DNA from 2 places in the Arthrobacter sp. FX8 genome. Region 1 is predicted to be linked to the other one. Evidence: predicted binding sites of a transcription regulator. Region 1 holds the regulator's gene; the other holds the start of a gene.
The links. The regulator HrcA, encoded in region 1, represses chaperone genes, less so after heat shock. The targets are predictions, from matches to a motif close to TTNGCACTCGNNNNNNNCGAGTGCNAA.

Region 1 (7,411 bases):
CCCGGGGCTACGGCTCGCTGGACTGGAAGGCCGACGGCGAGCAGGCCGCCGACCTGGTGAAGGTGGACATCATGCTCCAGGGCGAACAGGTGGACGCGTTCAGCGCCATCACGCACCGGGACAAGGCGTACGCCTACGGCGTGATGATGACCGGCAAGCTGCGCGAACTGATTCCCCGCCAGCAGTTCGAAGTGCCCATCCAGGCCGCGATCGGTTCCAGGATCATCGCCCGCGAAAGCATCCGCGCCATCCGCAAGGACGTGCTGGCCAAGTGCTACGGCGGTGACATCTCGCGGAAGCGCAAGCTGCTGGAGAAGCAAAAGAAGGCAAGAAGCGCATGAAGATGGTGGGCACAGTGGAGGTGCCGCAGGAAGCGTTCATCGCCGCCCTGACCACCGACGAATCGAAGGACAAGGCCAAGAAGAAGTGACCACCGCACAGCGGGGGACCCGCTGATGCCCAGCGTTCTTCCCCTCGGCGACCCGGCGCCGTCGGACGGTCTGCTGCCTGCCCAGGCAGCGGACGGTGCGGCGGCCCGGGCTTTCGGGTTGTACGTCCACATCCCGTTCTGCGCTGTGCGCTGCGGCTACTGCGACTTCAACACCTACACCGCCACGGAACTTGGCGGCGGAGCGTCCCAGGACGCATACGCCCAGACCGCCGTGTCCGAGGTGTCGCTGGCGGCTGCTGTGCTGTCACGTTCAGGGCTGCCGGACCGGAAGCTCAGCACCGTCTTCTTTGGCGGCGGCACGCCCACGCTGCTGCCGGCCGATGACCTCGCCCTGATCCTCCGGGCCGCCATTGACCAATGGGGCATTGACGACGGCGCCGAGGTCACCACCGAAGCCAACCCCGATTCCGTCACGCCGGAGTCCCTTGCCGTCCTCAAGGACGCCGGGTTCACCAGGGTGTCCTTTGGGATGCAGTCCGCGGTTCCGCACGTGCTCAAGGTGCTGGACCGGACCCATACGCCCAGCCGGGTGCCGCAGGTGGTGCAGTGGGCGCGCGAGGCAGGACTGGCTGTCAGCCTGGACCTGATTTACGGGACGCCGGGGGAGTCGCTGGCCGACTGGCGGCACTCCCTCGAAACGGCGCTTTCCTACGGGCCGGACCACATCAGCGCCTACGCGCTGATCGTTGAGGAGGGCACCAAGCTGGCCGCGCAGATGCGCCGCGGCGAAGTCCCGGGAATCGACGACGACGACCACGCCGACAAGTACGAGCTCGCCGACCAGCTGATCACCGAAGCCGGACTTGGCTGGTACGAGGTCAGCAACTGGGCGCGGACTCCGGAGCAGGCCTGCCGCCACAACCTCGCATACTGGCGGGGTGACGACTGGTGGGGCATCGGCCCGGGCGCGCACTCACACATGGGCGGGGTCCGCTGGTGGAACGTCAAGCACCCGTCCGCTTACGCGAACCGGCTGTCGCAGGGGCTTTCGCCCGCCGCCGGCAGGGAAACCCTGGACGCGGAAACAAGGAACCTGGAGCGGGTCATGCTGGAGGCCCGCCTCCAGTCGGGACTGGATGTCTCAACGCTGAGTGCCGGGGGACGCCACGAGGTGGCTGGACTGATCGCAGCCGGCCTGGTTGATCCTGCTGCCGCATTCCGCGGACGCCTGGTCCTGACCCTCAAGGGCAGGCTCTTGGCAGACGCAGTAGTCCGCCGCATCCTGCCGGACTAGAGCCGGCCCGCGGGCAGTTGCCCTTACTTGATCCAGCGCAGGTTGTACTGGTAGCGGTGCGGCTGGCCCCGGTTGACGTGGATCCCTGCCGCGACGGAGAAGCACGTGAGCGCCACCCAGATCAGCGTGGCAATGACCGCGAAGATGTTCCCGACGTAGGGGACGAACACCAGGATGTTGGCCAGCACCGCGGCGATGGTGGGCGGCAGGCTGAAGTTCAGCGCTTCCTTGGATTCCTGGGCGGTAAATGGCCCGCGGTCACGGAAGATCAAGTAGATCAGCAGCGAGGGGACGCACCCCAGGATCCCGCCGAAGTGCGCCAGCGTCGCCCACTGGCGGTCTTCGCTGGCCGTAAGCGGCAGGGCGTTGGCGGGGACGCCATGGTACTCGGAACGGCCCTGGCCGTCCCTGTGATCACGTGCGTTTTCTGCCACAGTCTGTTCCTTCGAAGGTGCAAGTGGTGCTGACTACAATTCCGGCGCGGTGCGCAGTGCCTCAGGAAACAAGGAACCGCACTACCAAGAATACTGGTTCCCGGGACGCCGTCCGCCCTTCACGGCACGGTCAGGAAATCGATGACTTCCTCGACCCTGCCCAGCAGCGACGCTTCGAGGTCCGCGTACGTGCGCACGGCGCCCAGCAGCTTCTGCCATCCCAGGCCGACATCTTCCTTGGTGGCGTGGGGCCAGCCGAAGGCTTTCAGGATCCCCGTCTTCCAGTCCTGCCCGCGGGGCACGGCCGGCCATTTGTCGATGCCAAGGACAGCGGGCCGGATCGCCTGCCAGACGTCCACGTAGGGGTGACCGACGATCAGGACGTTGCCTGCGGCGCCCGGGGAGGCCATGACGGCATCCGCGATGCGGGACTCCTTGGAGTCAGGAACCAGGTGGTCCACCAGGACGCCAAGACGGCGGCCAGGCCCCGGCCTGAAGTCCGCGACGGCTGCGGCAAGGTCGTCAATGCCGTGCAGGGGCTCGACGACGATGCCCTCCACCCGGAGGTCGTCTCCCCAGACCTTTTCCACCAGTTCGGCGTCGTGCTTGCCTTCCACCCAGATCCGGCTGGCCTTGGCCACCTGGGCGCGTTGTCCGGCGACCCGAACGGACCCCGAGGCCGTCCTGCCCGCCGCGGGACCGGCAGCGGCCGGCCGGGGGGCGGGTGGCATCAGCCGGATCGGCCGGCCCTCCAGGAGGAAGCCGAACCCAAGGCGGAAGGAACGCGATTTTCCCCTGCGGTCCTCCAGCGCCACCACATGCATGCCGCCGGATTTCTCCACCCGGGTCACGGCACCCACCCAGCCCGACTGCACTTCCTCGAGCACCATGCCGCGCTCCACGGGGACCTCAGGCAGTTCCGTCCGGGCGGGAGCGGATATGCCGCGTGGGCCCCAGTTCCGGTAATCCATGGATTTGATCCGCCTAGCGCTAGTGTTCAACTCCGCAATTTCGCCCGGAGCGGTACCAATGCTAACAACGGGCCGAGGCATAATAGACTGTTAGCACTTAGGCATGTCGAGTGCTAACCCTGGGTTGCATCGGGAGGGGCATGCGCCCCGAACCATGGATGGAGGTGGAGAGTGAGCGAGCCACGCAAGCTGGAAGTACTGCGGGCCATCGTGGAGGACTACGTCCACTCCCGCGAGCCGGTTGGGTCCAAGGCCCTGGTGGAGCGGCATCATCTTGGTGTTTCCAGCGCCACCATCCGCAATGACATGGCCGCACTGGAGGACGAGGGGCTGATCACCGCCCCGCACACCAGTGCCGGCCGGATTCCCACGGACAAGGGCTACCGGCTCTTTGTGGACCAAATCTCGGCTGTCAAGCCGCTCTCGGCCGCCGAACGCCGCGCCATCCAGTCCCTGCTCGAAGGCGCGGACGACCTCGACGACGTGCTGGAGAGGACCGTCCGGCTGCTGTCGCAGCTGACCAACCAGGTTGCCGTGGTGCAGTATCCGCACCTGAGCAGGGCACTGGTCCGGCACATCGAATTCGTCCTGCTCGCCCCGCGCAAGGTCCTCGTCGTCCTGATCGCCAACAGCGGCAAGGTGGAGCAGCGGGTGATCGACGTCGGGCAGGACCTTGGCGACGACGCACTGGCCGAACTGCGCACCCGGTTCCTCGGTGCACTGGGCGGAACACCGCTGCGCCAACTGGCCCAGGCGCTGCCCGCCGTCGTCGCCGCCACCCCGCACCCGCAGCGGCAGGCGGCACACGCATTGGCGCTCGGACTGGAGGGCCTGGCGCAAAACAGCCGGGAGGACCGGATGGTCATGGCCGGCACCGCCAATCTGGCCAGGTCCAACGTCGACTTCCCCCTCAGCATCGGCCCGGTGCTCGAGGCGCTGGAGGAACAGGTGGTGATGCTGCGGCTGTTGAGCGAAATGGCCCAGGACCACCGCGGCGTCGCTGTCAGCATCGGACGGGAGAACCCGTACGACGGCCTTGCCGAGGCCTCCGTGGTGGCCACTGCCTACGGTCCGGACAGCTCGGCGAAAGTAGGCATCCTCGGGCCCACCCGGATGGATTACCCCACCACCATGGCCGCCGTCAGGGCAGTGGCGCGCTACCTTTCCAGGATTTTGGGGCCCTGACTCTTGGCCGCCGGAGCGCGCTTCGGCCGGAAAGCAAGAGCTGGGCCGCCCAACTGAACGCAGTACAACAAGGAAGAGATACGAACTTTGAGCAGCCACTATGACGTCCTTGGAGTCTCACCCGAAGCGACGGGTGAAGAAATCAAAAAGGCCTACCGCAAGCTGGCCCGCACCCTTCACCCGGACGTAAACCCCGGTGCGGACGCATCGGAACGGTTCAAGGCAGTAACTCACGCCTACGAGGTGCTTTCGGACCCCCAGAAGCGCCGGATCTACGACACCACCGGCAATGAGAACGGCACCGACAACGGTTTCGGCGGCGCAGGCTACGCGGGCCAGGGCTTCGCGTTCCAGGATATTTTCGACACCTTCTTCGGCGCCGGCGGCACGTCCGGTCCGGCTTCCCGTGTCCGCCGCGGCCAGGATGCCCTGATCAGCGTACGGATCGACCTCCGCGACGCCGTGTTCGGCGTGAACAAGAAACTCGAAGTGGACACCGCCGTGGTCTGCCCCACCTGTGACGGATCCTGTTGCCGCCCCGGCACCCATCCGGAACGCTGCGACATCTGCGGCGGCAGCGGACAGGTCCAGCGGGCCGTCCGCTCCATCCTCGGCCAGGTCATGACGGCCGCCCCCTGCGGCACCTGCGAAGGTTTCGGCACCGTCATCAAGGATCCCTGCAACGAGTGCAGCGGCCAGGGCCGTATCCGCAGCCGCCGGTCGCTGACCATCAAGGTCCCTGCCGGTGTGGCCACCGGAACCCGGATCCAGCTCTCCGGCCAGGGCGAGGCCGGCCCCGCGGGCGGTCCGGCCGGCGACCTGTACGTGGAGATCCGCGTCAACAATGACGCCACCTACGTGCGGGAGGGCGACGACCTGCACGCCACCCTGCACATCCCCATGACGGCAGCCGCCCTGGGCACGGATGTCAGCCTGGAAACCTTCGACGGCACGCAGGAGATCGACGTCAAGCCCGGTACCCAGTCGGGGGAGATCATCACCCTGCGCGGCCTCGGCGTCACCCACCTGAGGGGCTACGGCCGCGGCGACCTGAAGGTCCACCTCCAGGTGGACACCCCGGCCAAGCTCGACCCCGCGCAGGAGGACCTCCTGCGCCAACTGGCCAAGCTCCGTGGTGAACAGATCACCGAGGGCAAGCTCGCTGCCAGCGGCGGCATGTTCGCCAAGCTCCGGGACCGGCTCGGTAACCTGTAGCGGTGAGCAACCCCGTCTTCTTCACGCCCCCCGGTTCGCTGGCCGGGATGGCGGCCGGCCAACTCTTTGTCCTCGACGGGGCGGAGGCGCGGCATGCCGTCACCGTCAAACGGCTGTCTCCCGGCGAAGCGGTGGACATCGTCGACGGCGCCGGCACCCGGATGACCGGGAAGGTGGTGTCCGCCGCTCCCTCCGCACTCGAGGTGGAATGCGGGACGCTGACCGTCGAAGACAGGCCGGACGTCCGGCTGGTGCTGGTCCAGGCCCTCGCCAAGGGGGACCGCGACGAGCTGGCCATCGAGACGGCCACGGAACTGGGCATCGACGCCGTCATACCCTGGCAGTCCGAACGGTCAATCGTCCGCTGGAAGGGCGACCGCGCAGCCCGGGCCCATGCCAAATGGGAATCCTCCGTGGCCGCGGCCGCCAAGCAGGCACGGCGCGCCTGGATCCCCGAAGTGCGGTCCGCCGTCGACACTGCCGGGCTTTCCGCTGCCGTGGAAGCTGCCGACCTCGCTGTCATCCTGCATGAGGACGCCGTTCGGCCGCTGCGCACCGTCCTTGAAGCATGGCAAGGGAAAGCAGGCTCCGGACCCCGGGAAATCCTGCTCATCGTCGGTCCGGAGGGCGGCATCAGCCAGCGGGAGGTAACCAAACTCTGCGATAAGGGCGCCGTGACCGCCCTCCTGGGGCACCATGTCCTGCGGTCCTCCACAGCCGGCCCGGCCGCCGTCGTGCTTGCCAGCGACGTCCTTGGCCGGTGGACGGCTACCGGACCTTAAAGGACCTCGTGTCCTCGTTCCGGTCCGGTTCCCCGCCGGAGCCGGCCTGGGCCACCCGCAGCATGTAATCGCCCGGCGGAAGGTTCAGGGCCAGGGTGAAGACGCCGGCCTGCCCCTGTTCGGACGCAGCCGTGGTTTCACCCGCCAGGAACGGTGCTTTGCTGCCGCCGTCCGTAGACTGCAGGATCTGCCAGCGGAGCTTCGCCCCGGGCGATGTGCTGCGGCCGGTGATCTTCACGCTCCCGCCGGGCACTTCGGCGTTCTCCTGGGGATCAATGATCCAGACGGGCGCCACCAGGCCCGCGGCGCGGGTCATCAGGGCCCCGAGCTGCACTTTGCCGAAGGCCACGTAGTCCGTGTGGCCGTCCACGAGGATCCGGACCCGGATCTGCTGGCCGGTGTCGATCAGGCCCGAACTGGCGGCGGCAGCGGTTGCCGTGTAGATCAGCTGCTGGATGGCCCGGGCAGCCATGTCGGCATCGAGGTTGCTGTTGAAAGCGTCCGAGGAGACGTCGACGGTGATGACGTCCTTGCCGGAGATTGAGGTGGCAAGTTTGTCCGGGTTCTGCCAGGGCGTGAAGAAGTCAGGGTCCAGCGGCTTCTCGGACATCATGGCCCGCAGGGCGCGGGTGACCGGGTTCTCCTGTTCAGGGACGTCGCGGAATTCCCGGTAAAGAAAGATGTTCCCGCCGCTGCGGCCGATCCAGTAGACCGGCGCCTTGTTGGAGGACTGTGCGGTTTCCAGCGGGGCGCTGGTGGACAGCGTGTCCGGCATGGTGCCGCCCGTTGCCGGCACCGAGGCGATGGTGCCGGTGGGTGAGGGGCCGCCCTCGGCCGTGCAGCCCGCAAGGACCGGAATCAGGACCAGGATTCCTGCAAGGACGGCGGGGCGCAGACGGCCCATCGGTCGTCCTGCCCTTTCGGGCGCAGAGGTTTCCGGCACTGTCCTGCCCTTGTCCTTTCCTGGCGTGGCGGGCCGATCCCCCTGGCGGCCTGGTGTTCCAGCAGATGCTGGATTTCCAGCATTGCACAGCGGCGCGGCCGCCCAGCCGCTCTTTGCCTCCGCGGGCACAACTGCAACGGGAACGATATGAGGCCGATATGAAGTTGATACCTAAGGACGTCCCGGCACCCTCCGG
Region 2 (7,411 bases), 1.4 Mb from region 1:
GCACAAAGTGCGGCCCCCTCGCAAACGAGGGGGCCGCACTTTGCGGTTGGCGGGAGAGGTCCCGGCAGGAGGGCTTAGAAGCCGCCCATGCCTCCCATGCCGCCCATGTCGTCTCCGCCTGCGGGGGCGGCGTTCTTCTCCGGCTTGTCAGCCACCACTGCTTCGGTGGTGAGGAAGAGGCCAGCGATGGAAGCCGCGTTCTGCAGGGCAGAGCGGGTTACCTTGACGGGGTCGTTGACGCCGGCAGCCAGCAGGTCGACGTATTCGCCGGTGGCTGCGTTCAGGCCGTGGCCTGCGGGCAGGCCGCGGACCTTGTCCACCACGACGCCCGGCTCGAGGCCGGCGTTGAAGGCGATCTGCTTCAGCGGGGCGTCGATGGCAACGCGGACGATGTTGGCGCCGGTTGCTTCGTCGCCGGAGAGCTGCAGGTTGGCGAATGCCTTGGCACCGGCCTGGATGAGGGCCACGCCGCCACCGGCCACGATGCCTTCTTCAACTGCAGCCTTGGCGTTGCGGACTGCGTCCTCGATGCGGTGCTTGCGCTCCTTGAGCTCAACCTCGGTGGCGGCACCGGCCTTGATGACTGCAACGCCGCCGGCCAGCTTGGCCAGCCGCTCCTGCAGCTTCTCGCGGTCGTAGTCGGAGTCCGAATTCTCAATCTCGGCGCGGATCTGGGAAACGCGGCCGGCGATCTGGTCGGCGTCGCCGGCACCTTCAACGATGGTGGTCTCGTCCTTGGTGACAACAACCTTGCGGGCCTGGCCCAGGAGTTCCAGGCCGGCGTTCTCCAGCTTGAGTCCAACCTCTTCGGAGATGACCTGGCCGCCGGTGAGGACGGCGATGTCGGCCAGCTGGGCCTTGCGGCGGTCGCCGAAGCCCGGAGCCTTGACGGCGACAGACTTGAAGGTGCCACGGATCTTGTTGACGATCAGGGTGGCCAGGGCCTCGCCCTCGATGTCCTCGGCAATGATCAGCAGCGGCTTGTTGGACTGCATGACCTTTTCCAGGACAGCAACCAGTTCCTTGACGTTGGAGATCTTGGAGTTGACGATCAGGATGTACGGATCCTCAAGGACCGTTTCCTGGCGCTCGGCGTCCGTGACGAAGTAGGCGGAGATGTAGCCCTTGTCGAAGCGCATGCCTTCGGTGAGCTCGAGCTCCAGGCCGAAGGTGTTGGACTCCTCGACCGTGATAACGCCTTCCTTGCCCACCTTGTCCAGGGCTTCGGCGATGAGGGCACCGATTTCGTCGTCACCGGCGGAGATGGAGGCGGTGGCCGCGATCTCTTCCTTGGTTTCGATTTCCTTGGCGGAAGCCAGGAGTTCGCGGGTGACAGCCTCGACGGCCTTCTCGATGCCGCGCTTGAGGGACAGCGGGTCGGCGCCGGCGGCAACGTTGCGCAGGCCTTCCTTGACCAGGGCCTGTGCCAGGACGGTGGCCGTGGTGGTGCCGTCGCCGGCAACATCGTCGGTCTTCTTGGCAACTTCCTTGACCAGCTCAGCGCCGATCTTCTCGTAAGGATCGTCCAGCTCGATCTCCTTGGCGATGGAAACACCATCGTTGGTGATCGTGGGGGCGCCCCACTTCTTTTCGAGGACGACGTTGCGTCCACGCGGGCCGAGGGTGACCTTAACGGCGTCGGCGAGGGTGTTCAGGCCACGCTCAAGGCCGCGGCGTGCCTCTTCATCAAATGCAATGATCTTGGCCATAACGGCAGTAGTCCTTTCGGGACAGTCGTTAAGAATGAACCTTCGCTGCAGTGCCCGCGACGGACGATCCTTTGACGGCGGCCTCTGTATGCCTCCGGGAGGGGATCTCACTGAAGTGAGGTGTTTCTTTCGCTCCTCGTCCGGTGCCCCGCGCCGCCGGCCGGAACCAGGCTTTGCTTTAGCAGTCGGTACGTCAGAGTGCTAACTCAATAATTAGCACTCCCCAGGTGAGAGTGCAAGCGAAAAGACGCCGGACGGGCGGGTAGGGGCAGCGGCTTCGCCCAGGGCGATCAGCTTGAATGTCCGGCCGTCTCCCGGCCGGTGGGGGTGGGGTTGTTCTCCGGGCCGTAGGTGAATACGGAGAAAACGGCGGTGGTGATATCCCCGTTGGCGTCGAAGGCAACCGGTCCTGACTCGCCGTCGTAATTGATGTCCGGATTGGCAGCAAGGCCGCCCAGGCACTCCTTGTACGTCAGGCACGGGGCGGGCGGGGCCGTTGCCCCCGGGGCAGGTGTCCCTGCGGAGGGCATCCCCTGGGATGTGGTCCTGCCTGATGCGGCGCCACCCGAAACCGGAACCAGGTTGGCGGCGATGGAGCGTCCGGCATCGTCCTGGGCCCTTGCCGCCGCCAGGGCCGCCAGGGTAACGGCGTCGTAGGTTTCAGCAGCATACGAGACGTCCTTCAGGGAAGGATCAACGGCCAGGAGCTTTCCCTGGAAGGCGGCGGTGGGCAGTTGGCCCGGGACGACGGCGCGGGCGCCGTCCAGGGCCCGGGAGGGGAGCCCTGATCCGTAGCGGGCAAAGGCGCCATCGCTGAGGAGAATTTTTGAACCCCTGAGGCCGGAGTTGTTCAGCTCGGCCAACGCGCCCTGCGCCCCTTCCCGGGCAACCAGGACCACGGCGTCAGGGCTGGCCTTGGCTGCGGAGCGTGCGGCTTCGGCGGCGGCGCCGGGCTTGAAGGCGGCTCCGGGCAGGACCGTCAGGCCGGACTGTTGCGCGGCTTTCGTGACGGCAGCCGACAGGTCCTTGCCGTAGGCACCTTCCTGGTACACCACGGTGATGCTGGCGGCCCCGGCGTCCTTGGCGAGTTTGGCCAGCACAGGACCTTGCGCGACGTCGGCCGCGGCCGTGCGGAAGTAGTAGCCTCCGCTGTCGATCCCGGAGAGGGCGGCAGCGGTGTTGGCCGGCGAGATGAGGGGTATGCGTGCGTGGGACAGGATGTCCACGGCGGCGGCCGCGTGGCTGGAATCGGTGGGTCCAATGACCACGTCCGCCCTGGCGGCCACCAGGTCCTTGGCCTGGCCTGCGGCTTCCTGGTCCGGATGCGCCGGCAGCAGCTCCACCGGCCGGCCTTTGTGTCCGCCGGCGGCGTTGATTTCCTGGATGGCCAGCTCGGCGGCCGCCAGCTGGGGCGCATTAAGGAAGGCATTGCCGCCGGTGTTGTCCAGGATCAGGCCCACCCGGAGGACGCCATCGCCGGAGGCTTCGACCGGGTCCACCCTGGCGTTGCCGCCGGCGCCCGAACATGCTGTGACCGCGAGGACTGCCCCCAGGGAAACAGCCAGCGCCGCTCGGCCGCGGACTGGGGAACGGTAAAACGGCATCACTGGGCGGGCCGGACGTTTTCTGCCTGGGGACCTTTTTCGCCCTCCCCGACTTCCAGCTGCACCCTCTGCCCCTCATCCAGTGCGCGGTAGCCCTCCCCTGGATCGCGGACCAGTGGACAAAAACGTCATCACCGGAGCCGTCAACGGTGATGAAGCCATAGCCCTTTTCAGCGTTGAACCATTTGACGGTTCCCAGTGCCATGATGAACAACTCTTTCCGTTGGGGTTATGCAGCCGTGGGCGGAGCGGGTGCGGCTAGCGGTATCCGGGGCCAAGCACCACCACGAGCGGCATCTGGAATTCGGCGCTGTTCACCACGGTGGGGATGTTGAGCAGCCCGGCAAGCGCCTGTGCGTTTGCCAGTTGCTGGGGGCCGGAGTAGAAGATCACGGAGGATTTTTGCGGGGCGCCGGACCAGTTGCCTACCTGGCCGAGGCGCCATCCGTCCGCCTGGACGGTTCCGGCCACCCGGCTGGCCAGCCCTGCCGTGCCTGCCGCGTTGTAAACCGCCACTGCCTGCGTCCTGTCGACGGCTGCCTCCCGGGTGGCGGAAGGTGTGGCCTGGGGCTCCGGGTCACGGCTTTGGGTTGGTTCAGACGAAGCAGACGGAGACGGCGAAGCAGGAGGCGCGGATGCCTGCGTGGCCGATGGGGTGGTTCCGGTTCCGGCCAGCGGAGCTGACTCCACGCTCGCCGATGCCTGGCTCGCGGTGGCGCTGAATCCCATCTTGGGAAGGATCAGGAAGGACACCAGCCCTATGGCAAGGGCCGCCATCCCCACTACCAGGATGGGCCACAGCCGCACCCGGGACGGGGCCGAGGCCGTCCGGTGGACACCTTGTCGCGACGCGGTCTCCGGGACCTTGTCGAATTCATCGCGGGCGTATCTGGTCATGGTGGAAGGACATCCTTGTTGATTGCGGCTGTTGTCCCGGCCTGGGGGTTGTTAAGCGTCGGATCCCAGGCGCCGGGCAGTGCGCGCACGGTGGCGCGACGTACGTAGTCTACGCAATCTCTTCACCAGCATGGGATCGTGTGCCAGCGCATCCTCGCGGTCGATCAGTGCGTTCAGGAGCTGGTAGTAATGGGTCGCGGAGAGGTCAAAGAGGTCGCGGATGGCCTGCTCCTTGGCCCCTGCGTACTTCCACCATTGCCGTTCCAGGGCCAGCATCTGCTGTTCGCGCTCGGAGAGGGAGGACTCACGGAGGGTGAAATCCGCCAAAAGGGACTTCCGTGGATCCTGCTCCGGCAGGTGTTCCCGGGCCGGTTCCGCCACGGCACACTCCTTCGCTGGTTACGGTAAATGTCTTAACCCCATGCTACCGGTCGAATAACACCGGTGTCATTCGCGCCCCGCGCCCCGCGCCTGCACCGGCCCGGTGCCGCGGGCGGGCGTCCCCCGATGGCCTGCAAGAATGGAACGATGTTTGAATCGGATGCGCTGTTCGAGCTGCAGCAGGACCCGGCGGACGGCACCCGCTTCGCTGACCTGGCTGACCTGCCCCTGGCGGAGCTCATGGCGCCGGACTGGGCCGCGGCCCTGCAGGGAGTGGAGGGCAAGCTCCGGTCGGTCCTGGCCTTCCTGGCTGCCGAAGAGGCGGCCGGGCACCAACTCCTGCCGCCGCCGTCGAACGTCCTGCGCGCCTTCCGCCAGCCGCTCGCCGGCGTCAAGGTCCTCATCGTGGGCCAGGACCCCTACCCCACCCCGGGGCACGCAGTCGGGCTGTCGTTTTCCGTCGATGCCCGCACGCGCCCCCTCCCCCGCAGCCTGGTGAACATCTACCGCGAACTCGAATCGGACCTCGGCATTCCGCCGCGCGTCCATGGCGACCTGTCGGCATGGACGGAGCAGGGCGTGCTGCTCCTGAACCGGGTACTCACGGTCAGGGCAGGATCTGCTGGGTCCCACCGGGGCAAAGGCTGGGAGGACATTACGACGGCGGCCGTCACCGCCCTGGCATGCCGCCGGGCCGCGGATGGGTCCAGGATGCCTTTGGTGGCGGTGTTGTGGGGCAAGGAGGCGGAGGGCCTCCAGCCGCTGCTGGCAGGCGCCCCCGCCGTCATCAGCCCGCACCCCAGCCCGCTGTCCGCCTCCCGCGGGTTCTTTGGCTCCAGGCCATTCAGCCGGGTGAACCAACTGTTGCGCGAACAGGGTGCAACGGCCGTAACCTGGGAACTCCCGCCGTCGCCCTAGCTTAGGCTTGCCTTATGAGCACCGTCCCCGCCGCCACCAGCGCCACGAAGAAGAGCCGCCCCCAGGTCACCCTGACCGTGCTGCGCAAGGAACAGCTGTCCCCGCACATGGTCCGGATCGTGGCCGGCGGGGAGGGCTTCAGCGACTTCGCCAACAACGGCTTCGTGGACCGGTACGTGAAGATCGTTTTCCCGCAGCCCGGGGTTGACTACCCCTCCCCGCTGGACCTGTGGGCCGTCCGGGAAACCATGCCGCGCGAGCAGTGGCCGTTCACCCGCACCTATACGCTGCGCTGGGTGGATCCGGAGGCGAGCGAACTCGCCATCGACTTCGTGGTCCACGGCGACGAGGGCCTGGCGGGTCCATGGGCGGCAGGGGCACAGCCGGGCGAGACACTGACCTTCACCGGACCCGGCGGCGCCTACAACCCCAACCCCGAGGCCGACTGGTACCTGTTCGCCGGTGATGAGGCAGCGCTTCCTGCCATCGCCGCATGCATCGAGGCCCTGCCCGCGGAGGCAACCGGGCTTGCCTTCCTGGAGGTAGGTTCCGAGGCCGACATCCAGCCTGTTTCCGCCCCTGCCGGGCTGGAGATTACCTGGCTGGCCCGCAACGGCACACCGGCAGGTGCCAGCGACCTGCTGGTCAGGACGGTGGCGGAGGCCGAATGGCCCACCGGCACCGTGGATGTGTTTGCACATGGCGAACGCGGCTATATGAAGGCCCTCCGCGAAATCTTCTTCAAGCAGCGCGGCCTGGACCGCCGGCAGGTGTCCCTCTCCGGTTACTGGGCGCAGGGCCGCGTGGAGGACGTCTTCCAGGCCGAGAAAAAGCTCCCGGTCGGCCAGATCTAGCGGCGGCGCGCCCGGCGCCGCTCGTTGCTTGCCAGGCTGCGGGTCAGGGGCCGGGCCAGCACGTCGCCCAGGACGATCCCGCCGGCCGTTCCCAGCACGATGGCACCGGCGCTGAGCATTCCTCCGGCGCCGGCCAGGATCTCGGACTCCTCAACGGTGAGGACGTACATGGACCGGAATATCGTGAGGCCGGGCAGCAGGATCAGGGCTGCGGGAACTGCCACCACCAGCTGCGGCGCACCCATCCGCAGCGCCACCACCCGTGCCAGCAGGCCAATGACGACGGCGGCCATGGCAGGGGCGAAACGGTCGCCGATGCCCAGCAGGCCGCAGCCCAGCAGCACCAGGTAGCCCGCCACGCCTACGGCTGCGGTTGGCAGCAGGAGCTTCCAGGTGGTCTGTTCCGTAATGCCGATGGCCATCACGGCGGCGGCTACGAAGATGATGAGGACCCACAGATCGTAGGCGGGCGGGAAGGTCTGGGTGACGTCGATGCGCTGCAGCCCGGTCAGCTCCCCCACCACGAAGGCAACAGCGATCCCTGCCACGATGGCGCCGAACGTCAGCAGCGTGGACAGGAACCGTCCGGCCGCCGTCACCGGGAAGCCGTTGATGGCATCCTGCACGGAGGACACCAGGCGCCCGGTGGGAAGGAGCAGCAGGATGCCGCCCACCACCACGATGGACGGCGATGCGGTGAGCCCGAACTGCCAGAGCAGCAGCGCCAGCATGGTGACCACGAAAGAGCAGCTGGCGGTGATGAAGAAGTCCGGTACGCGCCAGCGTCCCAGCTGCCGGGCCAGCAGGCTGATGCCGATATTGGCCACGAAAGCAACTGCCGAGGACACCGGACCGCCGCCCAGCACGCCAACGAACACGGCGGCGAAGATGCCGAAGGCGGCCGTGACCATCCAGCGCGGATAGGGTTTCGGGCTGGTGATGGCCTCGTTCAGCCGGCGGATCGCCTCATCCCGGCCCACGCCGCCGGCCACGATGTCCGTGACCAGTTGGTGCACCTTGGCCAGGCCCGCATAGTTGTTGGTCCAGG

Region 2: the regulator HrcA is predicted to act here: its motif matches at 1,888-1,914, upstream of groL (chaperonin GroEL).

The regions. Positions count from the first base shown of each region.
Region 1 is NZ_CP113505.1:1,591,821-1,599,231, reverse strand. Features, by position in the region: partial or broken gene lepA (translation elongation factor 4) at 1-430, shown strand, start outside; gene hemW (radical SAM family heme chaperone HemW) at 456-1,685, shown strand; gene OUO20_RS07235 (DUF4870 domain-containing protein) at 1,709-2,119, opposite strand; gene OUO20_RS07230 (DUF3097 domain-containing protein) at 2,239-3,090, opposite strand; gene hrcA (heat-inducible transcriptional repressor HrcA) at 3,262-4,275, shown strand; gene dnaJ (molecular chaperone DnaJ) at 4,363-5,490, shown strand; gene OUO20_RS07215 (16S rRNA (uracil(1498)-N(3))-methyltransferase) at 5,493-6,272, shown strand; gene OUO20_RS07210 (GerMN domain-containing protein) at 6,259-7,176, opposite strand.
Region 2 is NZ_CP113505.1:152,486-159,896, reverse strand. Features, by position in the region: gene groL (chaperonin GroEL) at 75-1,709, opposite strand; gene OUO20_RS00675 (ABC transporter substrate-binding protein) at 2,000-3,313, opposite strand; partial or broken gene OUO20_RS00670 (cold-shock protein) at 3,313-3,518, opposite strand; gene OUO20_RS00665 (LytR C-terminal domain-containing protein) at 3,572-4,210, opposite strand; gene OUO20_RS00660 (DUF3263 domain-containing protein) at 4,262-4,591, opposite strand; gene OUO20_RS00655 (uracil-DNA glycosylase) at 4,739-5,509, shown strand; gene OUO20_RS00650 (siderophore-interacting protein) at 5,524-6,363, shown strand; gene OUO20_RS00645 (threonine/serine ThrE exporter family protein) at 6,360-7,411, opposite strand, start outside.